DNA from 4 places in the Collimonas sp. NPDC087041 genome. Region 2 is predicted to be linked to each of the others. Evidence: predicted binding sites of a transcription regulator. Region 2 holds the regulator's gene; each other region holds the start of a gene.
What was found. The regulator LexA, encoded in region 2, represses DNA repair genes until DNA is damaged. The targets are predictions, from matches to a motif close to ACTGTATNNNNATACAGT.
Positions count from the first base shown of each region.

Region 1 (7,614 bases), on a different contig from region 2:
GCAGTTTCCAGCGTGATGGTGATGATGCGCGAACCGCCCGGCGAACCCAGCACCATGTAAGTCTTGCCATCCTTGGTCACCAGGGTCGGCGCCATCGACGACAGCGGACGCTTGCCAGGAGCGATCGAATTGGTCGCGCCTTGCACCAGGCCGAACAGGTTCTGTACGCCGGCCTTGACGGTGAAGTCATCCATTTCATCGTTCAGGAAGAAGCCGGTGCCCGGCGCAATCACCACGGCGCCGAAGCGGCCGTTGATGGTGTAGGTGGTGGAAACCGCGTTGCCATCCTTGTCGACGATCGAGTAGTGGGTGGTTTCCGGTTTCTCATGCGGCGCCATGCCAGGCTGCACCTCGACTGATGGCGTGGCCTTGTCGGCGCTGATCTTTTCGCGGATCGAGGCAGCGTATTCCTTGCTCAGCAAGCGATCCAGCGGATTCTTGACGAATGCCGGGTCGCCCAGGAAGGTGTTGCGATCCATGTACGAGTGACGCATCGCTTCGGTCATGTAGTGCACTGCCGACGCCGAGTGGAAGCCCAACGCCTTCATGTCGTAGCCCTCAAGGATGTTGAGGATCTGGCACATGGTGGCGCCGCCGGAGCTTGGCGGCGGTGCGGAAACGAATACATAGCCGCGGTAGTTGCACGACAGCGGTGCGCTTTCGCTGATCTTGTAACCGGCAAAGTCGGCTGCGGTAATGATGCCGCCGCCAGCCTTGGAGGCGCGTTCCACGGCTGCCGGGATGGCGCCTTTATAGAAAGCGTCAGGGCCGTTGCGCGAGATGGCTTCCAGCGTCTTGGCCAGATCCTTTTGCACCAGGCGATCGCCAGGTTGCAATGGCGTACCGTCGCGACGCAGGAACAGGCGCGCGGCTTCCGGGTCTTTCTTGAACTGGGCGATGGTGGTGTCGAGGATGTCGGTGTCGCCGCGGTTCAGGATGTAACCGTCGCGCGCCAGCTTGATCGCCGGCTGCATCACCTGGGCGCGCGTCAATTTGCCGTATTTGCGTTGCGCGGTGTCGAGTCCGAGTACGGTGCCCGGCACGCCGGCCGCCAGGTAGCCGAACAGGCTGGCGTTGGTGATCGCCTTGCCGTTGGCGTCCAGGTACATATTGGCGCTGGCTGCAGCAGGCGCGGTTTCACGGAAATTGATGAAGGTATCGCGGCCGTCGGCCAGGTGGATGGTCATGAAGCCGCCACCGCCGATATTGCCGCAGCACGGATTGACCACCGCCTGCGCATAACCGACCGCAACCGCGGCATCAATCGCATTGCCGCCCATCTTCAGGATGTCGACGCCGACTTGCGAGGCCAGATGCTGCGAAGTCACCACCATGCCATTCTTCGCCTCGACTGCCGGCGCCGAAGCCGCCAGGGCGTTGCCCAGCAAGCCCAACAACAGCGCCGATGCGGCTAACGGTTTCAGCCAATAAGTAATACGCATACCTTCTCCCTTTTATTAGTGGGCAACCCGCTTGCCCGTACTTTCGAATTTGGTGCATGACCCCACTGCGAGCCAGCAGACGGTCGTTCGCTGCCGCAGAGGATGTGCGCGACAATTATTGCACTCTCTTGCCGGCCCGGCATGCTTTTTACAAATCCGGATAACGATATGCGTATTAAGCATGAACTGCGCCAATGCAATTTGGCGGCATGGCGTTAAGTGCCGCCCTAAAGCGTGATTTCTTGATCGGATTTTCAAGCGAGCGCATGCCAGTCCATGATTTCTGCACATACAATACGTCCATATTTGTAGAAAAATGCGACAGTGCTTGCATAAATCACTGTTTTTTTATACAGTGCTACCTGAAGCTAAAGCACAGGTTCCAGATTCCTCACCATTTTTGCCGAAAGAATAGCTATGGACGATAAAAAATCCGCACCCAATCCGGATAAAAGCAAGGCCCTTGCCGCGGCCTTGGCGCAAATCGAGAAACAATTCGGCAAAGGTTCGGTCATGCGCATGGAAGACGGCGCCGTGGTCGAAGAAGTGCAAGTGGTCTCGACCGGCTCGCTCGGCCTGGATATCGCCCTGGGCGTCGGCGGCTTGCCGCGTGGCCGGGTAGTCGAAATCTACGGTCCTGAATCGTCCGGTAAAACCACGCTGACGCTGCAGACCATCGCCGAAATGCAAAAGCTCGGCGGCACCTGCGCGTTTATCGATGCGGAACACGCACTGGACGTCGGTTACGCACAGAAATTGGGCATCAACCTGTCCGAACTGCTGATCTCGCAACCGGATACCGGCGAACAAGCGCTGGAAATCACCGATGCGCTGGTGCGCTCGGGCGGCGTTGACCTGATCGTGGTCGACTCGGTTGCAGCCTTGACGCCACGCGCCGAAATCGAAGGCGACATGGGTGATTCCCTGCCAGGCCTGCAAGCGCGTCTGATGTCGCAAGCGCTGCGCAAGCTGACCGGCAGCATCAACCGCACCAACACGCTGGTGATCTTCATCAACCAGATCCGCATGAAGATCGGCGTCATGTTCGGCAATCCGGAAACCACCACCGGTGGTAACGCCCTGAAGTTCTACGCTTCGGTGCGCCTGGATATCCGCCGTACCGGCTCGATCAAATCCGGCGACGAAGTCATCGGCAACGAAACCAAGGTCAAGGTCGTCAAGAACAAGATCGCGCCGCCATTCAAGGAAGCGCATTTCGACATCCTGTATGGCGAAGGCACATCGCGCGAAGGTGAAATCCTCGATCTCGGTTCCGATGCCAAGATCGTTGAAAAGTCGGGCGCCTGGTACAGCTACAACGGCGAACGCATCGGCCAGGGCAAGGACAACGCCCGTACCTACTTGAAAGAACGGCCAGAACTGGCGCGTGAAATCGAGAACAAGGTGCGCGCTTCCCTGGGCGTGCCAGAACTCGGCGCGATCAAGTCGGACGGCGGCGACAAGGCTGAAAAAGCCGCAGCCAAGGCCAACAAGGCCGCAGCTGCTGCAGCAGCAAAGTCGGAAGAGCCGGTTTAATATCCTGACTGGCCTCGCTTCTCGCTTAAGCAGTTAAGTAAGAAACAGGCTGGTCAATCAAGAACGCCTTTCATAAAATTCCGCACAACGGGTTTTTGAAGGGCGTTGTTGTTTGCGGCGCACGATAGAACACAGCAGGCGCTATGTAATAAACGCGACCTGTTAAGTAACAAGTAACAATCAATCAGCACCATTTAATAAGCATTACCGGGAAAGCGGAGATGGCCAAACTGCAAATCAGCCTGAAGGGCAGGGCGCTGCGCTATCTGTCGGCGCGTGAACACAGCCGCCTGGAACTGGCGCGAAAATTGTCGCGTTACGCGCAGGAAGGCGACGACATCGAAGCCCTGCTCGACACGCTGGAAGCCGCAAAACTCCTGTCCCAATCGCGCTTTTCAGAATCCCTGATCCACCGCCGCGCCCATCGCTACGGCAACAGCCGCATCCTCTCCGAACTGCAAAGCCATGGTATCGACGCCGAGTCATTGGTAGATATCAAAGCCGACCTGGCCAGCGGCGAAGTCGCCCGCGCGCGCGAAGTCTGGCGCAAGAAATTCAACCAGCCACCGGCCGATGCCGCCGAGCGCGCCAAGCAAATGCGTTTCCTGCTGCAACGCGGGTTTTCGCACCGGGCGATACAGGCAGCAATTAGAGGTGTTCGCGATGCAGTCGATTAGCGAATTGGTGCGGCTTAGTGATTGTGTTTGGCAATGGCAACAATGTTTTTGCATCGGATTTGCCAAGTGTGAACAGATTAAGTCCTCGTCCAACGGAGGTCCTGCGAAAATGCATTTTCTTGAAAATATGCTGCATGCCTTTTGCATATTTATTGCAGTACGCCCGGATTTCAGTGTCAGGAGGCTGCATCTCTAGGAACTTACTAATCATGCACTTGCCGTAGCCCTGTCCGCGAAGCCCGTACTTGATGGCGCATAAATCAATTAGCTTGTAAAAATTATTATTTTTATCTTGATAATTTATAACTTGCAAAAAACCTATCGGCTCACCGTGGTCGGAAAAAATCAAGAGTTCCTTTCTCATATGATAAAACCGTTCATCATTTCTCGAGCATATTGACTTCAATTTCAAAAAAAAGCGATGTGACAGAAATAATGAAGAAAGAATCGTGAAATAACCGCTCGATGATATAAATGCGTCTGTAAACGAACCGTCCATACTGCCTCTTACTATAAGGTCAAATATGAAGGGAATATCAAGGAGTCCTGCATCATGAATCGATGTGTCTGCAAATAAATTAGTGATCGACGTCACTTTGTTGCGCATCTCGCATCCTCGGAAATGTCTGGTAATTGAATTCTGTGTATCAGCGAAGAATACTGAGTTTGGAAATGTATTTCCATTCGGAAGTGTATCGCACTGTTTTATACTGTTTCACTCTGATGCGAGCGCATCTTATTCAAGGCGCTAATTCAGGTCAAGACGATAGTCTGAGGGCAGACCTCGAAACGCAGGTCAGGCTTGTATAAATACCTCCCCGACCTGAAACGCCGGCAAACGCAACACAGCCAGAGGCAATGGCGTATCAAAATAGCGGCGGGCCACAAGCTGTGCTACACTTTTGGGGTTTTTGCAAACCGCAGGAGCGGCAGTTGCCATAGAAACTGTGGTAACGATACGCAAATTAGTCCACCGATATGTCTCTGACACCCTCTATCCCCCGCCGAGCGCTGAAGCACACCCGCGCGATTCACGTCGAAGCTTTTGTACGCGATGATGGCTTGTGGGATATCGACGCGCATGTTACCGATACCAAACCATTCGATCTGCCATTGCCATCCGGAAACTTGCCGGCGGGCGCGCCATTGCATAGTCTGTGGTTGAGGTTGACGCTGGATCGCGAGTTTGTTGTCGTTGATGTCGAGGCAAATTCCGAAGCGGTGCCATATCCTGGTTATTGCAACACGATTGGTCCTGATTATAAAAGGTTGATCGGCTTAAGCCTGGTCAAGGGTTTTCGTCATGCGCTCAAGGAGCGCATTGGCGGCGCGCTCGGTTGCACCCATCTGACCGAACTGGCGCAGATATTGCCGACCGCGGCATTGCAGGCCTTTGGTGGCGAAGTAAATCGACCGAATGTTTCAGATCCGCTGGCAGAGCAGAAAAAGCCGCCCCAGCTCGATCGTTGTCATGCTTTACGTAGTGAAGGCGCAGTTGTCGCCAAATATTATCCGAAGTGGGCAATCAGCCCTCCATCAGCAGTTGACTCCCAATCTAATTTATCCAACCAAGTAATTTCATTTAATTAAGTGTCAGAAGGGAAGCTCGTATGAAGATCCATGAGTATCAGGGTAAAGAAATTCTCCGTCAGTTCGGAGTGACAACACCGCGTGGCATCCCGTGCCTGAGCGTCGATGATGCGGTCAAGGCAGCTGAAACCCTCGGCGGTTCGGTTTGGGTTGTCAAAGCCCAGATCCACGCTGGTGGTCGCGGCAAGGGCGGCGGCGTGAAAGTTGCCAAGTCGCTGGAACAAGTGCGTGAATACGCCAACCAGATCCTCGGCATGCAACTGGTGACGCATCAAACTGGCCCAGAAGGCCAAAAAGTACGCCGCCTGCTGATCGAAGAAGGCGCTGACATCAAGCAAGAACTGTATGTCAGTATGGTTACCGACCGCGTTACCCAACGCGTGGTGCTGATGGCATCGAGCGAAGGCGGCATGGACATCGAAGAAGTCGCAGCCAGCCACCCAGAAAAGATCCATCAAGTCGTGATCGATCCGGCTACCGGCCTGACCGACGCCGAAGCAGACAGCATCTCGACCAAGATCGGCGTACCAGCCGGTTCGATCGCTGACGCACGCAAGCAATTGCAAGGCCTGTACAAAGCGTACTGGGATACCGATTCGTCGCTGGCTGAAATCAACCCGCTGATCGTTACCGGTTCCGGTAAAGTCATCGCACTGGACGCCAAGTTCAACTTCGACGCCAACGCCTTGTTCCGTCACCCAGAAATCGTCGCTTACCGCGATCTGGACGAAGAAGATCCAGCCGAAATCGAAGCTTCCAAGTTCGACCTGGCTTACATCTCGCTCGACGGCAATATCGGCTGCCTGGTGAATGGCGCCGGTCTGGCCATGGCTACCATGGACACCATCAAGCTGTTCGGCGGCGAACCAGCCAACTTCCTCGACGTCGGCGGCGGCGCTACAGCTGAGAAAGTCACTGAAGCGTTCAAGATCATGTTGAAGAACCCAGGCCTGAAAGCCATCCTGGTCAACATCTTCGGCGGCATCATGCGCTGCGACGTGATCGCCGAAGGCGTTATCACTGCATCCAAAGCCGTTTCGCTGCAAGTACCGCTGGTCGTCCGCATGAAGGGCACCAACGAAGAAATCGGCAAGAAAATGCTGGCCGACTCCGGCCTGCCGATCATCTCGGCGGACAGCATGGAAGAAGCGGCGCAGAAGGTTGTTGCTGCGGCCAACGGTAAATAAGTAAATAACTAGGAACAGATATGTCGATCCTGATCAACAAAGACACTAAAGTCGTCACCCAAGGCATTACCGGCAAGACCGGCCAATTCCATACCCGCGCTTGCCGCGATTACGCAAACGGCAAGAACGCGTTTGTCGCTGGCGTGAACCCAAAGAAAGCCGGCGAAGATTTCGAAGGCATCCCGATTTTCGCTAACGTTTCCGAAGCCAAAGCCGCCACTGGCGCCAACGTATCGGTTATCTATGTTCCGCCAGCAGGCGCAGCAGCAGCAATCTGGGAAGCCGTCGAAGCTGAACTCGACCTGGCCATCTGCATCACCGAAGGCATTCCAGTGCGCGACATGCTGGCACTGAAAGACCGCATGGCAAAGGCCGGCAGCAAGACCCTGCTGCTCGGACCTAACTGCCCAGGCCTGATCACGCCAGACGAAATCAAGATCGGCATCATGCCAGGTCACATCCACAAGAAGGGCCGTATCGGCGTGGTTTCGCGTTCCGGTACCCTGACTTATGAAGCAGTCGGTCAATTGACCGCACTGGGCCTGGGCCAATCGTCGGCAGTCGGTATCGGCGGCGATCCGATCAATGGCTTGAAGCACATCGACATCATGAAGATGTTCAACGACGATCCAGAAACCGATGCAGTCATCATGATCGGCGAAATCGGCGGTCCGGACGAAGCCAATGCTGCTTACTGGATCAAGGACAACATGAAGAAGCCAGTGGTCAGCTTCATCGCTGGTGTTACCGCTCCTCCGGGCAAACGCATGGGCCATGCCGGCGCGTTGATCTCGGGCGGTGCTGACACTGCACAAGCCAAGCTGGACATCATGGAAGCGTGTGGCATCACCGTAACCAAGAACCCATCGGAAATGGCTCGCCTGTTGAAGGCTTTGCTGTAATCGTTGGTTGATGTAAGGTGGGCACATGGTGCCCACGCGTTACCGCAATATCTGGAGTGCAGACGTGGGCACGGTGTGCCCACCCTGCGAGATTGCTGTATCAACTGCATCACGCGTAACAAACAAAAAGGGAGCTTCGGCTCCCTTTTTGTTTTGATGCGTCGCTGGTTTGTACTTACTTCCGCTGCTGGTTTGCACGTACTTCAGCCGGTGGGTGTAGCATCATCGACAAGGGCATTTGTATCGGCGCGCAATTTGTCTTGCCGTCCTTGCCAGAACC
Region 1 covers NZ_JBIUZX010000008.1:27,512-35,125, reverse strand. Annotated here, with positions in the region: gene ggt (gamma-glutamyltransferase) at 1-1,334, opposite strand, end outside; gene recA (recombinase RecA) at 1,860-2,978, shown strand; gene recX (recombination regulator RecX) at 3,200-3,655, shown strand; gene ACIPF8_RS15485 (GNAT family N-acetyltransferase) at 3,627-4,262, opposite strand; gene ACIPF8_RS15480 (DUF2889 domain-containing protein) at 4,634-5,245, shown strand; partial or broken gene sucC (ADP-forming succinate--CoA ligase subunit beta) at 5,260-6,432, shown strand; gene sucD (succinate--CoA ligase subunit alpha) at 6,453-7,334, shown strand.
Region 1: a site for LexA is predicted at 1,782-1,799, ahead of recA (recombinase RecA). Genes of this name have one in related genera too.

Region 2 (7,614 bases):
AAATACTGTTTATTATCTTGCTTCTCGGAGTGTAGCGCAGCCCGGTAGCGCACCTGGTTTGGGACCAGGGGGTCCAAGGTTCGAATCCTTGTACTCCGACCACATTAAAAAAACGGGCTGTCTTCGGACAGCCCGTTTTTCATTTGTAGCTGACAAAAGTAGCTGACAAAAAATCAGCATCAATCGGCATCAATCGGCATCAATCAGTAGCAAGCAACATCAAGCACAAAGAGATCTAAAAGGATATTTTTTCAAGATATCTCATGATCGGAAACAGCGTAGCAAATGGCGGATCAATCCGGCCGTAGCTCAACTGGATAGAGCATTCGGCTTCTACCCGAAATGTTGGGGGTTCGATTCCCTCCGGCCGGACCAGTTTTCTGCCTGCAGTTGCTACCTGTGCTACCTGCCTTTATTCTCGCCCTAATACCCCACAATCCAATTTCTAATTTGCAATTCCCCTTTGCATCGCGGCACGTATTTGCTCGTGCCGATCACGATCCCAGGCGCAGTTTCTGAGTCAGCAACAAGCGCTTGCCGTATTGCGTGCTCAGAACGGCGCAGCATGTGCTCTGCATGCGACTAATCCCGTCACAAAACATTATCGCGATAAACCTCAAGGCGAGTTAAGGAGCGGCTGATTGATCCGCATCCTTATTCAATTGCAAGATGCGAACAGGCATTTTCGTGCCTTGCATCCGGCGGCATATGCTCGCCGCGGTGCACTCTTGTCCACTTGAATCAGAGGAGAATTGCATGCGTATTTTTAATCGCAGAACAGAACTTTCTGCATCGCTCATTCCTGCCAGTTGCTTGCTTAACAGGAGTGTTCGTCGCATAAGAGCGATGCTTGGTTTTGCCTTGATGCTGGCGCTAGCGGCGGCGGCACTGCCGGCGGCTGCGGATGAGTATGTTGATGCCTTGCACTACCCATCCAATGAGCAAGGCTGGGACGTCTTCCATGACCTGGAGCAGCGCCTGGTGCGCGATTTCGATGACGTCTGCGGTGATACCTTCTGTGAAGGCGAGTTCAGCAATCTGCAGGCGTTGCGCTACCGCTGTTCGGTGCGTAAGGCTGACAGCGTGATGGGGCAGTGTGTCTGGATATTTGCAGGAGGAAATGCCGAGGTCAACGAAACTACCGGCAAGGTCATGGTCGATGCCCGTACTTGGGCGTGCCGTACTCCACTGGCGCCGAATACGCCGCTGGCGTCCTTCTATAGCGCACTGTCCGGGAACGATCCGATCCATGCAAGATTGCCGGGAACGTCGACAACGGTCTATGAAGGTTTGACAGATTGTCTGAATTGATTCTTCGACATATGCGTGAAGAGGCAATAAATACTGACGGTGCGGGGGTAATGAGGGATTGGTGTTTCGACATTGAGCGTCCCTTTGTAAGCGGGCTCCAATTGGACTAGGGCCTTGGCCCTTTGCATTCGACGCGCCTTGTTGAATGTTTGCGATGACGCCCGCAGTGCGAGCGCCATCGATTCTTCTTGCTGCGTCAGGAAGCGTTTAGCCGCGTTAGCTAACTCGCTCCTTTACTTCCTAGCGACCGCGGCCGCCCGAGCGCCGTGGCGCCGCAGGACGTGCTTGTGAACCGTTGCCACCGCCATGGCCACGTGATGGGCCTTGATTCGGTTTGGCGCCGCCAGGAGCCGATGCGCCACCACCTTGTGGGCGGCCGCGTCCACCACCGCCACCGCCGCGATTTCCGCCACCACCGCTTCGCAACTGGATAGGTTGGGCGCGCGCGTTAGGGTCGGGTTCAAAGCCGGCGATGACTTCCTTCGGCAATTCACGTTTGATCAGCTTCTCGATGTCTTTCAACATCTGATGTTCATCGACGCAAACCAGGGAAACTGCTTCGCCGGTAGCGCCGGCACGGCCGGTGCGGCCAATGCGGTGAACGTAGTCTTCCGGTACATTCGGCAGGTCGTAGTTGACCACGTGCGGCAATTGGTCGATATCGATGCCGCGGGCCGCAATGTCAGTCGCCACCAGGACTTGCAGGCTACCGTCCTTGAATTCAGACAGCGCACGGGTACGCGCCGACTGGCTCTTGTTGCCGTGGATCGCCATGCCGCTGATGCCGTCTTTTTCCAGCTGTTCGACCAGCTTGTTGGCGCCATGCTTGGTGCGGGTAAATACCAGCACTTGCGACCATTGGTGCGTCTTGATCAGGTGTGCCAGCAGCGGATGCTTGCGGTCGCGATCAACCGGATGGATCTTTTGCTGGATCACTTCCACGGTCGAGTTGCGACGCGCCACTTCGATCATGGCTGGCGAGTTCAACAGATTGTCGGCAAGCAGCTTGATCTCGTCCGAGAAGGTTGCCGAGAACAACAGGTTCTGGCGTTTCTTCGGCAGCACTGCAAGGATTTTCTTGATGTCGCGGATGAAGCCCATGTCGAGCATGCGGTCGGCTTCGTCGAGGATCAGAATCTCAACGTGATTCAGGTTGACGGTGCCTTGCTGCATGTGATCCAGCAGGCGGCCTGGCGTACACACCAGGATATCGACGCCGTGCTTGAGCAACTTGATTTGCGGGTTGATGCCAACGCCGCCGAAAATCACGGCGGAGGTCAGCTTCAGGTACTTGCCGTACAGGCGAACACTTTCTTCTACCTGGGCTGCCAGCTCGCGCGTTGGCGTCAATACCAGTGCGCGGATCGGGCGCTGGCTGCCAACCGGATTGGTCGCAGAAGTTGACAGGCGATGCAATACCGGCAAGGTGAAGCCGGCAGTTTTACCGGTGCCGGTTTGTGCGCCCGCAAGCAAATCGCCGCCTGCCAGCACGGCTGGAATAGCCTGGGTCTGGATTGGGGTAGGGGTGGTATAGCCGTGTTCGGTTACGGCACGAACGATGGCTTCGGACAAGCCGAGTTCAGAAAAAGACATGACAACTCAATAGAATAATATCGGCCTGTCGCCTTTTATAAGGCGCCAGTCGCAGGCAAACGGATTAGAGGAGATGGAGCATTTTGGCTCCCAGGAGACTGTCGGGGCTTAATGCTCTAAGCCCGGCAACTTCCTTGACAGCAGTATTTGACTGGAGAATGTGCTGTGTCGCCGCAGAGTATAACAACGACGCTCTACAGGCAAGTAATTCCGATGCATTGGGAGGCGGGCGCCTTGAAAAGGCTGCCGCGCCCCGCCAACTGCCAGCGGATCACGGCGGCATGCGCTTTGGCAACGTCTCGCTCAGGGCGTGCTTTTCATGGCCGCGGCAGCGCGTTCGCTCAGTTCTTCGGGCGAGTAATCCGCTATGTGTGTGCTGACGGTCCAGACATGGCCGAAAGGATCTTTCAGGGTGCCGGAGCGGTCGCCGTAGAACTGGTCGCGCAGCGGCCGCAGTTCTACGCCGCCGGCAGCAATTGCCTGCGGGTAGATGACATCGACATTGTCGACATAGATCATGATGCTGATGCCGGCTCCGCCCAGTGTTTTGGGGCTGCGGATTTCCATGCCAGGACATTCATCGGCCAACATGACATGCGAGTTGCCGATTTTGATTTCTGCGTGGCCAATCCGGTGATCCGGGCCTTCCATGCGGAACAGTTCCACGGCATTGAACGCTTTTTGATAGAAAGTGATGGCCTTGGCGGCATCATCGACGGCGAGGTAGGGAGTGACGGAAGAGTAGCCGTCGGGAATTGGTTTGACTGCCATATTGTTCTCCTGCGAGTAGGGGAGTAGGGGAATAGTCGTTCAATCTGTCCGATTGCGCTGTTGCGCATGGCATGCATTGTAGTCGTCCGACCGCGCAGTTGAAATGACAAAAGCAGTGTTTTGTTTGCCAGGATAGTGCCAGGATCGCGCCAGGACAAGGAGGCCGTTTCGCTCCTTGTCCTGGTGAAGCAAATGTTTTATTTTTTAGCGAATGGCGACAGCAGGCCGACCATTTGCGCGAATACCTTCGGGCTGCCTGCCAGGACATCGCCCTTGTACAGGTAATCCGATTCGCCGGAGAAGTCGCCGATGATCCCGCCGGATTCTGCAATCAGCAATGCGCCTGCAGCGATATCCCAAGGCTTCAGGCCTTTTTCAAAGAAACCGTCCAGGCGGCCGGCTGCCACATAGGCCAAATCCAGTGCTGCTGCGCCGGGGCGACGCAGGCCGGCACAGCTTTGTGTCATGATGCGGAACATTTTCATGTACTCGTCCATCGCCGGGCCTTCAGTTTCGCGGAATGGGAAGCCGGTGCCGATCAATGCATCTGCGATCTTGTCGCGCTTGCCGACGCGAATTCGTTTGTCGTTCAGGTAGGCGCCGGAACCCTTGGTGGCCGTGAACAGATCGTTGCGAGTCGGGTCGTAGACCACGGCTTGGGTGATATGGCCGCGTTGTTGCAGGGCGATGGATACGCAGTATTGTGGGAAGCCGTGGATGAAATTGGTGGTGCCGTCGAGTGGATCGATGATCCAGACGTTTTCGTTGTCATCGTGCAGGTTGGCGGAAGCGCCCGATTCCTCGGCCAGGATGGCGTGATCCGGGTAGGCATTCTTCAATACGTCGATGATTGCCGCTTCGGCAGCTTGGTCGACTTCGGTGACAAAGTCGTTATGCTGTTTTTTTGTTACTTTCAGCAAGTCGAGATCGAAAGAGGCGCGCGAAATAACTGCGGCACCACGGCGGGCGGCTTTGATAGCCGTATTGAGCATAGGATGCATGATCGGGGTTTGGTTCCGTTAAAATGGCGGCACTGTAGCCTACCGGGAACAGAACCACCTATATGATAAATAATAATGAACGATGCGGACGTCCTTGATGGACATCTCAGTAACTGGGCTGCCAGTTAGGCAGCTTTTAGTCGCTGAAATCCGCGTAATGGCGCTATTTTAAATGAACCTGGCAAAAACCAATACGTCTCTTTTCAAACGGCTGCGCTTCGTGCTGGTCGAAACCAGCAGTCCGGGCAATGTAGGCGCCGCTGCGCGCGCTATCAAAACCATGGGTTTTTCCGAGTTGATCCTGGTGAATCCGCGTTTTCCTGATGTGTTGCAGCGTGAGGAAGCAATTGCCTTCGCCAGCGGCGCACAAGACATCCTGGCTTCGGCCCGTATCGTCGAGAGTGTCGAACAAGCGTTGGAAGGCTGCAACTTTGCGGCGGCGCTTAGTGCCCGCCTGCGTGAATTTTCGCCGCCCCTTGCTGCGCCGCGCGCTTTGGCGGCGCAGTTGGCAGCGGATGTCAGCTTGAACGCGGCGGTGCTGTTCGGCAGCGAGCGCTACGGCTTGTCGAACGAAGTTGTCGAAAAATGCAATGTGCTGCTGAATATCCCGGCAAATCCCGATTATTCGTCATTGAATCTGGCCCAGGCGGTACAGGTGCTGGCCTATGAGTGCCGGGTTGCGGCCATGGAAGATGCGCCGTTGCCATTGAGTAATGAGATTGGCTTTCAGGGCAACTCTGCCAGCTTGGTCGAGATTGACGGCATGTTTGCGCATCTCGAAAAGGCGCTCATCGAAATCGAATTCCTTGACCCAGCTAGTCCGAAGAAACTCATGCCGCGTCTCAAGCGCCTGTTCTCACGTGCGCAGCTGGAAACGGAAGAAGTCAATATTCTGCGCGGCATTGCCAGCCAGATTTTAACCAAGCGGCGACGTCTGGATAGATCCTGACCGACGTGCCGGGTAGTCGCGTGGCGGCTTAATATCTGATGCTGCCGGCGTTTCGGATGGCCGCGGATGCTGCGGGTTGCGCGCCGACTGCTATCGGCGCGCATCATATTTAGTCGCGTTTTGGTCGTGTTGTCAGGCCCAGCTGCGCAGTAAACCAACCGCCAAGCCTTCCAGCGCAAAATCCTCTTGCTTTGACGTGACGATGATCGGCTCGAAGTCGGGATTTTCCGGCAATAGTTGAATCACCGAGCCGTTCTTTTGATAGCGCTTGACGGTAACGTCGTCGCCCAGGCGGGCAACCACGATCTGGCCGTTGCGGGCGCTGTCGGTTTTTTTCACTGCCAGCAGATCGCCGTCCAGTATGCCGGCATCACGCATCGACATGCCGCGCACTTTCAACAGATAGTCGGGCTTGGCGCTGAACAGGGCTGGGTCGACGTTGTAGCTGGCCTGGATATGCTCCTGTGCCAGTATCGGCGACCCGGCGGCGACCCGGCCGACCAGCGGCAGGCTCAGCTGCATCAAGGCTGGATGTGGCAGCGCCAGCTGCGTGGCATGGTTGCGGCCGCCGGACTGGTGCGTTTCCGTCAGGCGGATGCCGCGTGAGGTGCCGGGTGATATTTCGATGGCGCCTTTGCGCGCCAAGGCTTGCAGATGCTCTTCCGCCGCATTGGCTGAGCGAAAACCCAGTTCGTTGGCGATTTCGGCACGCGTCGGCGGGAAGCCGGTGTTTTCGATGGCGCTCTTGATCAGGTCAAGGATTTGTTGCTGGCGTGCGGTCAATTTGATCATATATTTGCGGTACGAAATGTAGGGGCGCAACGCAGGCGCCCATTGCAGCGTGGCGAATTGCTTTGCGTATTCTCTGTGCTGAGAGCCCAGAAAAGGCGCAAAACCTGACTCGTTCAATGCTGTGCATAACAACAGTCTGTATTTTTGTACAGTATTTGTGCGAATGCAAGACAATTTGATGCATATAAGCCATAACGTAGAACAGGAATTTTGCGTAAGGGCTTGAAAGCGTTGAGTTTTGTTGCAAATGCTAGTATTATTGCTGGTTTTCCTCTTCCCACACTCGTCTTGACGCCGAGGTGGGCGATTTTTCAATCCGTCCAAAAGGAGCTTACATGCGTCATTATGAAATCGTATTTATCGTCCATCCAGATCAAAGCGAGCAAGTGCCTGCAATGATCGAGCGCTACAAAGGCATCGTCACAACCCGTGGCGGTACCGTGCATCGCGTGGAAGACTGGGGCCGCCGCCAACTGGCATACCTGATCCAGAAACTGGCAAAAGCACATTACGTCTGCCTGAACATCGAGTGCGACAGCGAAACTCTGGCTGAAATCGAAACCGGCTTCAAGTTCAATGATGCAGTATTGCGTCATCTGACCGTCAAGTTGAAGAAGGCCGAAACTGGTCCTTCGCCAATGATGAAGGCCGTGCAGAAGGAAGATGCAGCCAAGAGCCATCGCACTGAAGCGCCGGCAGCCTAATATTTACCTGGCCGCCTACCCGCATTCATTGCCTATCCATCGAGTCCATCAGGAGTGAGTCAACCCAATAACGTGTTTCAACTGGTAGCCGAAATCGCCGAGCGTGAAGTCATACGCTACACACCGGCAGGCATCCCGATCGTATCTGCGACTTTGCAGCACCGCTCGGAACCGATTGAAGCAGGCATCAAGCGTCTGATCGAATTTGAACTTGCCGCGCTAGCCGTCGGCGAGATTTCGGGAAGATTCAGCGCGGCGGCATTGGGAGGCACATTCTGGTTCACTGGATTCATGGCACGCAAGAGCCGCAACGGTAGAAGCCTGGTATTTCACATCACTGATTTCGCTGCAGTCGAAGCCGATGATTCCTCAGGAAGCACAGCTGCAATTGCAGATTAATTATTTAGATACAGGAGCCAAAAATGGCATTCGGTAAAAAGTTCGATAAAAGCAAACTGAAAAACAAGCGTCAACAACAAAACCCGCTGTTCAA
Region 2 covers NZ_JBIUZX010000006.1:205,869-213,482, reverse strand. Annotated here, with positions in the region: tRNA gene ACIPF8_RS13345 (tRNA-Pro) at 26-102, shown strand; tRNA gene ACIPF8_RS13340 (tRNA-Arg) at 299-375, shown strand; gene ACIPF8_RS13335 (hypothetical protein) at 847-1,311, shown strand; gene ACIPF8_RS13330 (DEAD/DEAH box helicase) at 1,552-2,904, opposite strand; gene ACIPF8_RS13325 (VOC family protein) at 3,208-3,675, opposite strand; gene ACIPF8_RS13320 (inositol monophosphatase family protein) at 3,873-4,676, opposite strand; gene ACIPF8_RS13315 (RNA methyltransferase) at 4,849-5,625, shown strand; gene lexA (transcriptional repressor LexA) at 5,758-6,417, opposite strand; gene rpsF (30S ribosomal protein S6) at 6,753-7,121, shown strand; gene priB (primosomal replication protein N) at 7,176-7,520, shown strand; gene rpsR (30S ribosomal protein S18) at 7,544-7,614, shown strand, end outside.

Region 3 (7,614 bases), 130 kb from region 2:
GGTGGCCGGGCGCCAGGCATTGGCCAGTTCCGGTCGATGATCGGCTACTGCCGCCGGGCTCAGCACATTCTCGCCACCGAGCCTGGCGCTGAGCAGTTCCAGCAGGCGCGGGTAGGCGCCGGGCGTACCGCCCGGCTCGGGAAACAAGGCCGCGCTGGGCGGCAGCATCGGCGTCACCTCGCTGGCTTGCAGGCGCAAGGCGATCACTGGAGCGTCGAGCTGCAACCGGCCCAGCCGTTCCTTCAGCAGACGCAGCAAATGTTCTTCGTGCCAGGCCGGTTCAGCCAGCGCGATCACCAATGGTGTGGGAGCAATCGCCTGGCGGCCGCGCTCGTGCTCCAGCGACAGTTCGAAGCGCGTCACTGCCAGTTGTTGCGCCACCAGCCAACCGATCATCTGCAGGATCAGGCGGCGCGCCGCAAACAGCACCGCTTGCGCATGTTCGATCCGGTCCGGCAATTCCAGCCAGACGGAAAAGGCGGGCGGCGCCTGCACCCATTCGAATACTTCCGAGGCGTCGCCGTAGGCGCGATCCAGGGTTTCCAGCACTTGCTTGTCGCTGCGCCGCTGCAGGCCGGCGCGCGGCAGTTTGCGCAAGTCGGCCAGGGTTTGGCAGCCGATGCCGGCCAGCCATTCCTGGTAAGCGCGGGCTGCCGGCAGGGTCATGAAAGGCAATGCGTCCAGTCGGCGTCGCAGGCTTGCCAGGCGCAAGCTGCGGCGTTGCCTAGCGAGTTGCCGCTGAGGCTGGTTGTAGGCCAGCAGCCAGGCGCCCTGTGCGGTGGGCGCCATGCTCAGTTGCGGCGTGAAACCAAGCGCCTGGATGCTGTCGCGGATGCGCCGACACAGCGCCAGGCGGCCGCCGAACGCGCTCAAGCTGGCGCTGATGTCGAGCAGCAGCGTATTTTCTTCGGCATGCGCAACTTCCGGCGTGTACTGCAACAGGGTCAGCGCGATCTCGTCGCGCGCGCTTTGTTCGCGCGGCAGATCGCGTTCGCACAACTGTGCCTGCGGCGCCAGCGCAACAACGCCGCCGCGGCGCATGCCCGAGCGAATGCCGCTGGCCGCTGCGCTGGGCGTCATCAGCAGCACCTGATCGTGCTGCAGCACCACCAGCATGCAGGGCTCAGACCAGCGCGGGCGCAATGTTTCCAACGCCAGCAACGGCAGGTGTATGCCGATCCACAGAGGCATGATCGAGTACGGAAAAAAAGGTTGAAGAGGAAGGGACGGGCACCGAGTTGGGCATTTCAGTCGCCGTCGTGGGTGCAGTCAGTTGCAGGTACAAGGGCTGCTCGTGCTGCGGCCCCTTGCGCTTGATCAGCTGAATGTCGATGCCGTTGGGCGCCGGCCGCAGACTCAGGCGCAACGGCGCCGGCGAGGATTCATGCGCAGCGGCCAGCGGCCGAATCATCCATAGCACGGTATCGCTGGCCTGCGCCGCCAGGTGCAGCCGTCGCAATGCATCGCCGCGAATATGCGATTGCCACAGCAGCAGCGCGCCGCAACTTCCATTGCGCAGTACTTGTTCCGCCGACCACAGCGCATCGGCGCTGCGTTCGGCCTTAATCCAAAGCAGTTGCTCGGTGCTCAACCCTGCAGCGCTCCAGGCGGCAATCTGCGGCAAGTGCGGCGGTTGCAGCAGCACAATGCGGCGCTGTCGCGCGATTTGCACCAGCGCCGGCTGCAACAGGCGGATCTCGCCGTAGCCGGGATGCTGCAACAGCAGCTCGATCAGGGCCGAGTGCGGCCAGCCGCCATTGGGTAGTTCGCGATCCAGCGCCGCATGGCCGGAAGCGCAAACGGCGCCCTGGTAAGAACCCATCTGATCGGCGCGCCACAACGCGTGCGGCAGGGCCGAGACGACCGACTGGACGGCAGCGGAGTGGCTGAGTGACGCGCTGGCAAGCATGGACATGGTGTGTTGAAAGAGTCCTTGGGAGAGATATTATACTGTATATATGTACAGTATAAATTCAATCCGCATTTGGTCAATCTCACCGCACCAGATTTGTTTCTTTTTGTTTCCCTGTGTAAATATTTGTTGACGCCCTACCATATTGCACGGCGATAATGATGCCGTCTTACTTTTTAAATCAATGAAGGATCACGATGAAGAAAATAGTCCGTCCGCTTGTCGCAATCTGTTTGTTGGGTTTTGCATCTGTCGCGCTGGCGCAGGCGCCGTCAATGGCCGACATTCGCGCAACCATGGTCCAAGGTAATGTGCAAAGCTGCATGCAGGTGACGCCGGCGACCGAACCGAGTGTGCCGAAAGACCAGCAGCATTTGCAGGCTTTCTGCAAATGCACTTCAGAGGGTTACGTCAACGGAATTTCCGACGCCGAACTGGGCGCCATGCTCAGCGGTACCGGGAGCGCGAAGGGGGCAAAAACGGCGACGCAGCGTCTGCACGAGTCGGTTGCCCAGTGCAAGAAAAAATTCGGTTACTGATCTGCTCAGTGCGCCCGACGCAACTGCCGATCCTGTCCGCTGCTGAAGTGGGCGCCAATACGATCCGCGCACCAGCCTAATCCTGTGCACAGCGCAAAGTAAATCAAACCGATGAACATGAATATCTCGGCCGGATAAATCATGACCCGGCTGTTGACCTGCGCCGCCACGAACGACAGTTCGCCGACGCCGACGATATAGGCTAGTGAACTGTCCTTGATCAGCGTGACCCATTGATTGACGAATGACGGCAGCATCATCTGCAATGCTTGCGGCAGCACGATGTGGCGCAGCACGGCGAAGCGGGTCATGCCAAGCGACATGCCGGCGGCCCATTGGCCGGCGGGAATGCCGCTGATTCCGGCATGCACCGAATGCGCCAGGTAGGCGCCGCCGATCAGGGACAACGCACACATCACTGAGAACACGCCGGGAACATTGATGTGGAACACGATCGGCAGCAGGAAATAAGTCCAGAAAATCAGCATCAGTACCGGAATCGCCCGGAAAAATCCGATGCTCGCGGTCAGTAGCAGGTTCGGCAGTCCGCGCGTGAGCGACAAGCCGATCCCTAGCACCAACCCCAACACGGCCGAGGCCAGCGCCGATCCCAGACTCAGCAGCACAGTCAAGGCGGCGCCACCCAACTCGCCGTCGGGATAGGCTCCCCACAGCAGATACGGCAGATTGTCGGTCAATACGCTCAATTGCATGCTCATCGATGTTCTCCATCGGCGAGACGTTGCCGGCGTCGCAGCAATTGGCCGCCGCTTTCGATCAGGGCGATGCTGCCGATATAAAACAGCGTCGCTATGCCGAATGCCTGGAAAGTCTTGAAAGTTTGCGCTTCCACCTGGCGCGAGGTATAGGACAGTTCAGCCAGGCCGATGGCCATCGTCAACGAGGTGTTCTTGATGATGTTCATGTACTGGCCGAGCAACGGCGGCAGTGCGATCCGCACTGCTTGCGGCAGGATCACGTAGCGCAATACCTGCCAGCGCGTCAGGCCCAGTGCGGCGCCGGCCAGCCGCTGGGCTTCCGCCACGCCGCGCATGCCGGAGCGGATTTCCTCGCTGACATAGGTGGCCGAATAAAGGCTCAGGCCAACGATGGCGCACAGCAGCTCGAACGATGGCCATGTGAGTGCCAGGTGACTGCCAAACGTCACGCTGTGAACGCTATTGAGCCATGCCACGGTATTCTCAGGCAGCAGGCTGGAGACGCCGAAATACCAGAAGAACAATTGCACCAGCAACGGCGTATTGCGGAATACCGCGACGAATATTGCCGCCGGGTGCGACAACCAGCGCTGCTGGCTGGAATGGGCTGCGGCGACCACGATACCCAACAATGTCGATAGCACAGCGACCACCGCCGACAGCAGCAGTGTCATGTACAGGCCGTCGAGCAGCCAGCCGATGTATTTGGGGGCCAGCATCTGACCCAGTATTGCGTGAAACTCAGTCATCAAAAACATCACCAGCGAATTTTCCAACATTAAATAAAAAAGCACTGGCAAACCGTGAGGCTTGCCAGTGCAAGACAGAGTCGAGGTAATCGATCTAGTTCTGGCTCAGCTTGGTGTCGCCGATCTTGAACAGGCGTGGCAGCGGCGATTTGCTATTGGGGCCGAACCATTTGTCGTAGATCCGCAGCGCGGTGCCGTCTTTTTCGAATTCGCGCAAGGTGTCGTTGAGCGTATTCACCAATCGTGTTTCCCCCTTGGGGACGCCGACGCCTTCATATTCTTCCGAAATGGCAAAGGCCGGGATTTCATATTTTTCCTTGTCCGGGATATTCGCCAGCAGCGCGATCAGCTTCGAACCATCCTGGGTGATCGCCTGGACATTGCCGTTGCGCAGTGCCGCCAGCGCGAACGGGGTGTCGTCATACAGCACAACCTTGGCCGCTGGATATTTCTCGCGCAAGGTGGTTTCCATCGTGGTGCCCTTGTCGGTGCCGATGCGCAGATCAGGTATTTGCGCCGCGTTCTTCAGCACGCCTTTTTTCGCCAGGAACTGCTGGCCGGAAGCGAAGTAAGGAATGCTGAAATCGATCACCTGGGCGCGTTCGGCGTTGATAGTGAAGTTGGCGAACACCAGGTCGACTTTGCCGGATGTCAGTAAAGGAATGCGGTTGGCCGGATTGGTCGGCACCAGTTCAACCTTGACGCCCAGTTTCTTGGCGACTTCATTGGCGTAGTCGACATCCAGGCCGATGATCTTGTTGGTTTTCTGGTCGACGAAGCCGAACGGCGGATTGCCGTCAAAAGTGGCGACGCGCAGCACGCCTGCTTTCTTGATGTCATCGAGCTTGTCGGCATGGGCGAGGCCGGACAGTAGCGTCAGGCAAGCGAAAAATATGGCATGTGATTTCATTATTGTGTTGGTCCCTGGTTGGCGTTTCGGTCATTTGGTGGATCGGAATTGCGATCACCATGCCGGCCAGATTAACAAAACAATATCCCGGAGTGAACGATCAAAGTTGCATTTGAATATTACAAGTTTGCAAGCGCCGCTTAGGCGTTGAGGCTTCGAATTGAAACATCGTTAGAATAAGCAGATAAAGCAGAGGAATACCAAACCAAGGAGCAGAGCATGACAGCAGTGAAGAAAGTAGCATTGGTTACCGGCGCCGGTTCAGGCATTGGCAAGCATATCGCCCTGGCGCTGCTGCGCCATGATTACAGCGTGGTGCTGGCCGGTCGTCGCGCCGCAGCGCTGGAAGAGACGATTGACGCGGCCGGTGCATATGGGGCGCAGGCGCTGGCGGTGCCAACGGATGTCAGCGATCAAGCTTCGGTCAAGGCATTGTTTGAAGCAATCAAGGCGCGTTTCGGCCGGCTCGATCTGCTGTTCAATAATGCCGGCATCTTTACCAAATCGGCGTCGCTGGAAGAGGTCGATTTTGCGCAATGGCAGGCCTCGGTTGCTGTCAACCTGACCGGCGCTTTCCTGTGCACGCAGGAGGCATTCAAGATCATGAAAGTGCAAACGCCGGGCGGTGGTCGCATCATCAATAACGGTTCGATTGCGGCCCATGCGCCGCGTCCCAATTCGGTCGCTTATACCGCCACCAAACATGCGATCACCGGCCTGACCAAGTCGACTTCGCTGGATGGCCGCAAGTACAACATCGCCTGCGGTCAGATCGACATCGGTAATGCCGCGACCGACATGACCGAGCGCATGCAGCAGGGAATCCTGCAAGCCAACGGCCAGATTGCGGTGGAGCCAACCATGTCAGTCGAGCATGTCGCCAAGGCGGTGCTGTACATGGCCGATTTGCCGCTGGATGCGAACGTTCAGTTCATGACGGTGATGGCCACCAACATGCCGTTTGTCGGACGGGGCTGACAAGTGTTTGATGATCGGACGAGGCCCGATATTGAATCGAATCCTCGTTACGGCTTTAACTCAACATTGAACGCCTCACCGGTGGCAAAGAATGCGCCACCGGCCAGGTAGTGCAGCGAGCGCTGGTCGTCGGCAGGGAAGTGCCAGCGGCCGTTCGAGAATGCTGCGGCATCGGCCCGGGCGGCGACGACTTCAGCGATGAAGAGGTCGTAGCGTTGCTGGTTGTGTGGCTCTGGAATCACCTTGCACTCGAGCCACGCCAGGCAACCGCTCAAGAGTGGCGCGGCAATTTTCTGCGACGGGAAAGTCGCAATATCCAGCGCCGCAAATTTATCGCCATCGCGACCAGAACTGGATCCCACCGCCAGCGTTGTTTCCGCCAGCGCCCGAGTCGGGATGTTCAACGCAAATTCGCCGGATGCTTCCACCAGTTCGCGCGTCAGGGTCTTGCTGTCGATGACCAGCAAGACCTTTGGCGGATCGAAATCGAGCGGCATCGCCCATGCCGCCGCCATCACATTGCTGACGCCATTGTGGGCGCTGGTGACGATGGTGGTGGGGCCGTGGTTGAGCAAGCGATAAGCCTTGGCGAGTTCTACAGGTTGAATGTTTTGCATAGTCAATTCTATTGTCACTTGTTGTGCGGCACGTTGCAGCAGTAATTTCTTATTTTATCTGCATTCGAATTTTCATATTTTTCCACGGAAACGCAGCCAGATTCTTTCTTGACACGCCCAAGCGTGAGCCGCTAGACTTCGGGCATTGCATTATATGGAGGTCCACTGTGGACTGTAGTTCTAATAGTAGACGCGGATGGGTGATCAACCCGGCCCACCTCGCAGTGTTCTAGCAGACCTTCCTCCGCTACAACTCTGCATGCGCCGAGTTGTAGATGCGATCAGCAAAACCGCACTTTCAATCCCCCATCCAATTTCCGATTCGGTAAATAGCCGTTTCCGCATTGTATTAACGCGTTTTGCACCCACCGGTTTTCAATTGGCCCGGGCCGCCTGAACACGTTTGATCTCTCGCGGGAGCCGCTGCTAAAGGAGATTGGCATGCCTCTTTTCTTCAAATAAATCATTGCGGATCTCGTGCGCGGAACATGCCTTGCACGCGTGTTTTAAGCTTTCGCCAGTGGCCCACATATCGACGTTGCATCGGCGTTGCACCGCCCGTTGCTTCGAATAGCGCTGCCATTCGGGGTTTGCTGCGCCAATGCCCGCCGGGCGATCCGGCGTAAGATCATTATCGTCGGCGCGCTACGTCGCATTTTTACATTACCTAGCGATTCGCCGAACATCGATCAAGTATTGCCGCCGTTATCCGGTAGCCGCCCGATCGAATGTAACGGACTCTGATCATTGCGTACGAGTCTTACGCAAATCTTGCTTACTTCTGTTGCGACTTCCTGCATGGCGAGTCGCTATTCAAACACGTGTATTTGAGGAAAACCATGGCTATTAAATTATTCAAAATCAGTAACGATCGACAGCGCGACGCTGCAAATAAATCCACCGGCTGGATGTTTGGCTGGAGAGTCGGCCGAGGTGACGCACAACCCCGCAAGCCGTCAATGCCCGAGCATCAATCGAATCCTCAGAGTTACGGCGTGTATGGCGTTCTGATAAACGGCAAGGACCGTTGAAAGCTGTAAAACGAGTTGGGGGGGAACATGGAGTATCAATTTTTGACCGCTAAAAATGCAGTACTGCTGGGTCTCATTATTGCCCTCGCCTGGCTGATCATACTGATGAGTATATTGCCGCAACAGGAGGCAGAAATTTCGATGCCTGCTTATTCCGCC
Region 3 covers NZ_JBIUZX010000006.1:331,108-338,721, reverse strand. Annotated here, with positions in the region: gene ACIPF8_RS13875 (Y-family DNA polymerase) at 1-1,191, opposite strand, end outside; gene imuA (translesion DNA synthesis-associated protein ImuA) at 1,124-1,915, opposite strand; gene ACIPF8_RS13865 (hypothetical protein) at 2,110-2,451, shown strand; gene ACIPF8_RS13860 (amino acid ABC transporter permease) at 2,457-3,164, opposite strand; gene ACIPF8_RS13855 (amino acid ABC transporter permease) at 3,167-3,919, opposite strand; gene ACIPF8_RS13850 (ABC transporter substrate-binding protein) at 4,014-4,829, opposite strand; gene ACIPF8_RS13845 (SDR family oxidoreductase) at 5,049-5,807, shown strand; gene ACIPF8_RS13840 (flavin reductase family protein) at 5,855-6,424, opposite strand; gene ACIPF8_RS13835 (hypothetical protein) at 7,264-7,455, shown strand; gene ACIPF8_RS13830 (hypothetical protein) at 7,483-7,614, shown strand, end outside.
Region 3: a site for LexA is predicted at 1,950-1,967, ahead of imuA (translesion DNA synthesis-associated protein ImuA). Genes of this name have one in related genera too.

Region 4 (7,614 bases), on a different contig from region 2:
CCAATCCTTGGGGAAAGTTGCAGTCGGATTGAGGAGGTAATCGCGGAGTGAATCGTTAGCCCCCAAAGATTCTCGCTTTTCTAATGTTTCTTGCACCGCGTGAGCGGCTAGCATGTGACCGATTAGCGCTCGAATGACCAAAGGGGTACGAATTTTTATGTGAACGAACCTCGCATATACTTGGTTGGCGGTCTGCATGATTTGCGTGAGCATATCTGTGACAAAGACTTTTAACTCAGGATCGTATAGGGTGCCGAGCAACGTGTTATTACATCCTCCACAGATAGTTCTGAATTTCACGCCGCCTTGAATCTTTGGGCCTCGAAGGGTGCCATCCGCGGACATCAGCGGTCGCAGAATTACGTCAGGGAGTACACCGCAGCCCTTTGGCGGAACGTGGTCGGCTGTAAGTTTTCCATGCGTGCCGCAAATAACGCAGAAGCCGATCCTATTGGCCCCTAGTATATTGGCCCTTGATCGCAGGTTTTTACTATGTTCACCCATCAATATACTCGCTCATAGGGGGCACGTTTAGTCAGTTGGCAGCATGTGGCGGACCTAGATTTCTCAAAGATTTTCGTATTCATCTTTCGAAACCTTCCACTGAAGATCACATCCTTGTCCAGGGCAATTTACAGTTAATCCCGAATATGTTCTGACAAACTGTCCTCTCCCCAATGTTCCGCCGTGTGTCGCTCTTGCTCGCCATTCGTGACCACATGAGCATTTGAAAGTAAGTGCGAGGATGTCTCCCTTTATTTGCTGAGCTGGGCCATTAAGTGGCGCGCTCCCGACATGAACCCATTCAGGGTTGCTGATTTTTAAATCCATTCTGATTCTCCTATTGTTGTTGTCATTGTAACTTAGGGAATTTGCCCAATTGACATGTGCTTGTCCGTTGGCGGTAGACGCAGCGGCACTTGCTGGGGGGAGTATCCCCACGCTCTATTAATTGCACTATCTTGGATTCCCAAGATACGAGGGGAATGTGGGAGCGGTTTGACGCAAAATGACGCACTTTGCGCAGAATTTAGCAAAATCCAAAAATGCGTTTATACTGTACATACATACAGTATTTTGCAACTTGGAGAATATTATGCGCCTCACCGACATGAACGAATTTGACGCAGTAATTGCACGTGCGCAACCAATTATCAACACGATAGTAGTGCGCCATCGCTCTGCAGGAGTGCCACTCACCTGGCGGCTTATGCACTCGATAGAAACGGAAGTCCTGGACGAGTTGAACCGATCCAATGATCTGCAGCCGGCCTATGTCAACCTGATTAAGCATTCTGGCGTGTTCAATTACCCGCTGAATGATGATCCCGTGGATTTTGGCGGATCAAGTGCGATTGCCTGCGCGTTTTCGATGATCTATGACGCGTTCCACAGGGTCCATTAATTCACTCAACGTATTGTCGGGCCTGCGCAGTTCGCTGTCGTCGGGCCAACTTTTCCTTATTCCTATAAATCAAATATTTGAGGTCGAAAATGTTTGTCCGCGTGGAATGTCTTTGGGACGAGGGGCGTAGGCTTGAGCGCGAAGTGCTGGCCATGCGCAAGATGAATTGTGTGTGCGGTGAACTTCGCCTTGAAAGTTCTAAAAAGAATGTAGGCTTGGCCTACCGACCGACTTTTGTGGCGCGGTTGCTGAATGGGGGATTTGATTCGCTGTCACCACTTCAGGATGCTGCGATCACATGGGTTTATCGGGATCACATGCTGATCACTGGCCTTGAGGCAGACGAGGTATTGCATCGGACGTTTGCACAGAGTTGGCGGGTAGAGATATTGGAATTGACGGCGCAACAAAAAGCACCAGTGTTGGTAGACTAGATTGGATCTGTACTACCGAGGTCCGAATTATGTGCACAAACTACAATGCAACACCTCGCGACCGGCTGCCGTCGATTGCCAAGACCATGGTACCCAAAGACTTGGACTGGCCGCACGAAATTTACAACGACTACAATGCGCCGATAATTCGCCGCGGCGTCGACGGCAACGAAGTGATCCTGGCCAGTTACGCCATGGTGCCGAAGCGGCATATTCCTCCTGGCGTCAAAAAATTCTCCACCATGAATGCACGCGCCGAAACAATCGGCGAGAAGCGCAGTTACGCCAAGCCTTGGCGGGAATGTCAGTTGTGTTTGATCCCGATGGAATCGTTTTACGAGCCGTGCTACGAGACTGGCGCAGCCGTTCGCTGGAGCATTGGAATGGCTAACCAAGCATCGTTTGCAGTCGCCGGCCTGTGGCGTACATGGCATGAGCCAGACGGATCGACGACGCATTCGTTCACGCAGATTACGGTAAACGCCGACGACCATCCGCTGATGAATCGATTCCACAAACCTGGCGAAGAAAAACGGTCACTTGTGATTGTTCCACCGTCCGAGTACGACGACTGGCTAGAATGCCGAGATCCAGAGCGTGCCAGATCATATCTACAACTCTGTTCAGCTGAAATAATGATTGCGCATCCAGAGCCGAAGCCAAAGAAGCAGAAAATGCCCGAATCTAACGGCTCTCTGTTCTGACTGCAACAACAGAAGCGACGCTATAAGCTGGAGCGCGTAGTGGTCACCCCCACCACGCCTGCCCACTAAATTAGTCGGTTTTGATTCAAATTTCCAAAAATGGTGCGCATGCGGAGAAACACCCCTGAAGGCCTAATTGTGGTGCTAGCGCTGAGATGCAATCTCAGGCTTTTATTGACCTGCGGCTGGGAGGATATGAGCTGGGGGCCATTTTAGTAACAGGGGGGGCGATTCGTGAGCGCGAAATCCTCGAATGGCCATAGGAGGCGCTACAAGTTAGCTGGATTTATCACGTATCTCTCGGAATGAACGCGGCCATGAACTGCATTGGTGCGAGTGATATTAATTCCGTGCTTCCGTAAGGTTGCAGAGTACTTTGTAATATCTACCGAAAAAGCACATACGATCGACAGCGTACTTATGCTCTGCTTCCAACAGAATTTGATATCAGACTCCGTTTTCTCAGGATTAGTTGTTTGTATGCCCGCTGGTGCCCCTGGACGCATGGGAAACGTTTTATTAAGGATCAGCTTACCCTCACCGCCCTCGGCAGAAAGTTGTTCGTTCGCATTCATCACTTTTACATCAGTACCAAAAGTGTTCAGAAAGCGCTCCAATACCTCGGACGCTGTTTGAGCGCCGGATAAGTCTACATCTGAGTGAAAAATCAGCCACGCGCCATCGATTTTGAGTGATGTTTTTTCTCTAAGCGCCATCAATAACAGCACATATGGGTCGCTACCACGGAAGGTTTTAGAAATAAGCGTTACCACGGTTCCAAAATCATTAATCCCGTCGATAAAATTCAAATGTTCTACATGATCTGGGTTTTTAATGGCTGCATTAATATCGGTGCGCTTTACACCCATACTTTCGCTCAACTTAATGAAATTATCTGAGTATTTTATTTGGTATAAGCCGATAGGAAGGTCGCCTTTGTGTGCGACACGATCTCTAATTTCACCTATTTTTTTTGAGGCAATGATGTTTTGACGAATCTGGTCCGATAGAAATCGAAGTATCTTTTGTCGAATTTCTGGTGAGTCTCCGGGGCCAATTCGAAGTTCGCGGCCAATTTCTTCTCTTAATTTCTTGTATAAATCATCGGGAAATTCGCTCTTCGGCGAAGCTTCCAACGCCGGATTTGGCAGTAGCGCGTGCACATAGCTGGCCAAAATGCCATCGCGAGCTACAGGATCGAAATTTTTGAGAGTTGCAAGCATGATTTTTTACATCTCAATGATGTCAAATTCGTTCCGGCCAAGATTTTCAATTATGTATTCCTTACCGATAGATGCACGGCTCGCAGGCGCGACCAATCTAAGTTTGGCTTCCACCAACGCCCTCGGAATCACATAAACCAAAGGTCGCCATAGAGGAAATTCGGCGTGCGCTGCCATGTAAACTATTTCCTCAGCCTCGTCTGACGTTATTTGTCCATTATCCCGCCATTTAATCGCTAACGCTTGCAAGGAGGCTTTTTGCTCACCAATTTTTGCACTGTGCCGATCCGACTTCGTTACATCACCGACCAACTGCTTATAGATGGCGCACGGATCAGAACTTGGTGCCGTTAAAGCACTACCTGAGTAGTGCCCGTGCTTGGAGCTGTCAAACGTCTCACTGCACCATATGTAATGCACGTCACCAAGAAAACGTTCGCAAATATGGAACTTAAGGAATACGTTCGTTGAGTATAGTACTGGGCTTGGTGTTGGCACAGGAACGGGCTAAAAATTAGAGGAATGTGTTGCCAGAATATAACATGGGCTTCAAAGAAGAAACTATTTTATGCAATGATTTTTTAGCAATGCAAACGGCTTGAGTACATCTTAAGCAATTTAGCGTGAAAACTACTACACAATCCCAATCCTCATCATTGTGACATAGCACGAGATAAGTTTCGCGATAAAGCCAATGCTCGTGCACTGGCATTCGAACTCTGTAGCATTGCAGAGCAGAACAAATGGTTTGTCGCTGGTCCATTTGAAATAAGTTCGCTACCATCGCAGCAAGCTAAGGTTGTAGGTAATTGGAAAAAAATGTAGGTAAATTCTTTGTGCAAGCTACTGCGTTTTTCCGGAAGATTGAAAAAAAGTGATACGAGATTGGCGCCCAAGAGGAGGGGTGTCCACAATTGGTTAGTGCCGACAGTCACCTTAAATATTTTTAATGGTATTTTTCATGGTATTTAAAGAGTAGGCGATTGTGAAAGCCAATTAAATACTAGGTCTAAGTGTTTAATTAATAATTGAGTGGGAGTGAGGCTATTATTTAACCTATTGATTTTATTGGGTTTAGTGAGTGCCATTGATGATGTTGACTGTATTATCAATGGCATTTTTCGTGGCATAGGGAAGATGCTGAATCGAAGATATAGCAGATACCATGTGACCGTATCGGCAAACGACATGGTATCGACAACCGGGTGCATTGCAGCGCTTGTGCTGATGCCATCGATGTCCGTTTTCGGCACAAAGCTGACAGATTGCACTATTCTCACTGACGGATATCATCTCGATTTAGGAATTCGCAAGGCATCAATAACAAGCGAAAGCGCTAGCGATGAACGACGACTTGCGTAGTAAAGGTGATATCCGGGGAAAGTTATTCCCCAGTCGTCCAGAACTGTAACCAGCCGACCTGCTGCAAGATGTTCCTGAACCATGTCCTCAGGAAGCCATGCCAGTCCGTGTCCAGCGACAGCGGCATCTGCCATGAGGTCGCTGCGGTTGAACAAAAGACGTCCCTCGACATGGACGTTAGTAATTTTTCCACCATTTTTGAATTCCCACGCCAGTAAGCCACCGTAGGTCGGTAATCGCAAGCCGATACAGTCGTGGTCACTCAGTTCCTGGAGTGATTGCGGCGGCGGATTTCGTTTCAAATAAGCCGGACTCCCTACCACAACCATGCGCATGTCCGGTGCAATTCGCAACGCAATCATGTTCTTTGCAACGTCGCCACCAAGACGAATACCAATGTCAAAACGCTCCGCCACAATATCGACAAAACGGTTGTCGCTGCTGATCTCGATCTTAATTTCCGGAAAATTTGGTAGCCACGGCAATAGTCTTGGCCAAACAATAGATCGGACCGCGTGTTCAGTCGCTGTGATCCGAACATTGCCGACTGGTCTGCCTCGCATGTTGCCCAGGACGGCCAGTTCAGCTTCGATCTCGGCCAATCGGGGTTCGACAGTGAGAAATAGTCGCTCTCCCGCGTCCGTAGGTGAAACGCTGCGTGTCGTCCGGTTAAGCAGTTTTAGATCAAGCCTGCGCTCTAGGGCACGGACAGTTTGACTCAGAGCAGACTGGGTAACTCCCATCTGAGCGGCCGCCCGGGTAAAACTCTTTGCACGCACGACGGCAGCAAACGCCGCGAGGTCATCAAATTCAGCCATTAATTAGTTCTCCTAATAACTGCATGTCGTTTTAACAGTCTAGTCACTGAATGTCAACAGGCCTAAGCTTCGTGACATCAACAAATAACAGGAAAACGTCATGAAAACTCGTCAATTAGGTCGCAACGATCTTATTGTTTCTGAACTTGGTCTTGGTTGTATGGACCTCAGTTTTGGACTTGGGCCTGCTTCGGGTAAGTCTGAAGGTATCGCCTTGATTCGCGGCGCTTTTGAGTGCGGTGTGACCTCTGTCGACATGGCAGAAGTGTACGGACCGTTCTCGGAAGGCCTTAACTCACTTGCTGATCGATAGGACAGAGAAATGACCCGTGTTCTTATCCTCGGCGCAAACGGTCAAGTCGCTCGCCACACAACGGCACGCTTTCTTGCAAACTCGAATGCAAAACTTACTCTTTATCTGCGTCGTGCGAGCCGACTAAAGAACCCAGATCCAAAACGCGTGACGGTGGTCGAGGGTGATGTTCTTGATATGTCAGCTTTGATCAGCGCAATGCGCGATCAGGACGTGGTGTTTGCCAGTCTTGCCGGGGATTTGAACAATCAGGCACAAAGCATCGTGGCCGCGATGGACAAAGCCGGTTTGAAGCGGCTGATCTTCGTCAGCTCAATGGGTATCTATGGCGAAGTACCAGGAGAAAAATATCGCAGCATACTGGATCCATACCGTGACGCCGCTGCCGTCATCGAGCTATCAAATCTAGACTACACGGTTCTGCGTCCCGGCTGGTTTACGCAAAACCCGAAAATCGATTACCAAATCACGCAAAAGGGCGAGCCATTCCTCGGACACGACATATCGTTAAATAGTCTGTCAGATTTGATCGTCAAGCTGTCGCTGGATTCAAAGCTGTATGTCGGCTGCAGTATCGGCGTAAGTCAGTAATTCGCAGTTAAAACCATCATCGGAGAAATTAATATGCAAAAGCGAGAATTAGGTAAAAGTGGATTACACGTGTCCGCTCTGGGGCTTGGCTGTATGGGCTTGAGCTACGGCTATGGGCCGGCGACTGACACGGGAGAGGCGATCAAGCTGATCCGTGCAGGGTTCGAACGCGGCATCACCTTCTTTGATACTGCGGAAGCGTACGGTCCATTCATCAACGAGAGCGTAGTTGGTCAAGCACTTGCGCCAATGCGTGATCAGGTTGTGATTGCAACCAAGTTCGGTTTTCGGGATGGCGATATTAGCAAAGGGCTCGACAGCAGGCCGGAACGCATTCGTGAGGTTGCTGAGGACGCCTTAAAGCGCCTGCGCACAGACCGCATCGATCTGTTCTACCAGCATCGCGTTGATCCTGCTGTGCCGATCGAAGATGTGGCTGGCACAGTCAAGGAACTCATTCGTGAAGGAAAGGTGAAGCATTTTGGTATGTCCGAAGCTGGCGTTGACACTATTCGGCGCGCTCATGCAATTCAACCCATCACAGCGTTACAAAGCGAATATTCACTGTGGTGGCGTGAACCTGAGCGAGAGATTCTTCCACTGCTGGAAGAGCTAGGTATAGGCTTCGTACCGTTCAGTCCGCTTGGTAAGGGTTTTCTGACGGGCGCAATCAACGCTGAAACGACGTTTGGGGCGAACGACTTCCGCAATTCTGTCCCGCGTTTTGCACCAGAGGCACGTCAGGCTAACCACGCTCTCGTCGA
Region 4 covers NZ_JBIUZX010000005.1:25,495-33,108, reverse strand. Annotated here, with positions in the region: gene ACIPF8_RS10655 (hypothetical protein) at 1-504, opposite strand, end outside; gene ACIPF8_RS10650 (hypothetical protein) at 568-831, opposite strand; gene ACIPF8_RS10645 (DUF2471 family protein) at 1,097-1,405, shown strand; gene ACIPF8_RS10640 (hypothetical protein) at 1,495-1,839, shown strand; gene ACIPF8_RS10635 (SOS response-associated peptidase) at 1,869-2,543, shown strand; gene ACIPF8_RS10630 (hypothetical protein) at 2,813-3,766, opposite strand; gene ACIPF8_RS10625 (hypothetical protein) at 3,773-3,943, opposite strand; gene ACIPF8_RS10620 (LysR family transcriptional regulator) at 5,056-5,946, opposite strand; gene ACIPF8_RS10615 (hypothetical protein) at 6,047-6,259, shown strand; gene ACIPF8_RS10610 (NAD(P)H-binding protein) at 6,269-6,850, shown strand; gene ACIPF8_RS10605 (aldo/keto reductase) at 6,884-7,614, shown strand, end outside.
Region 4: a site for LexA is predicted at 1,057-1,074, ahead of ACIPF8_RS10645 (DUF2471 family protein). Genes of this name have one in related genera too.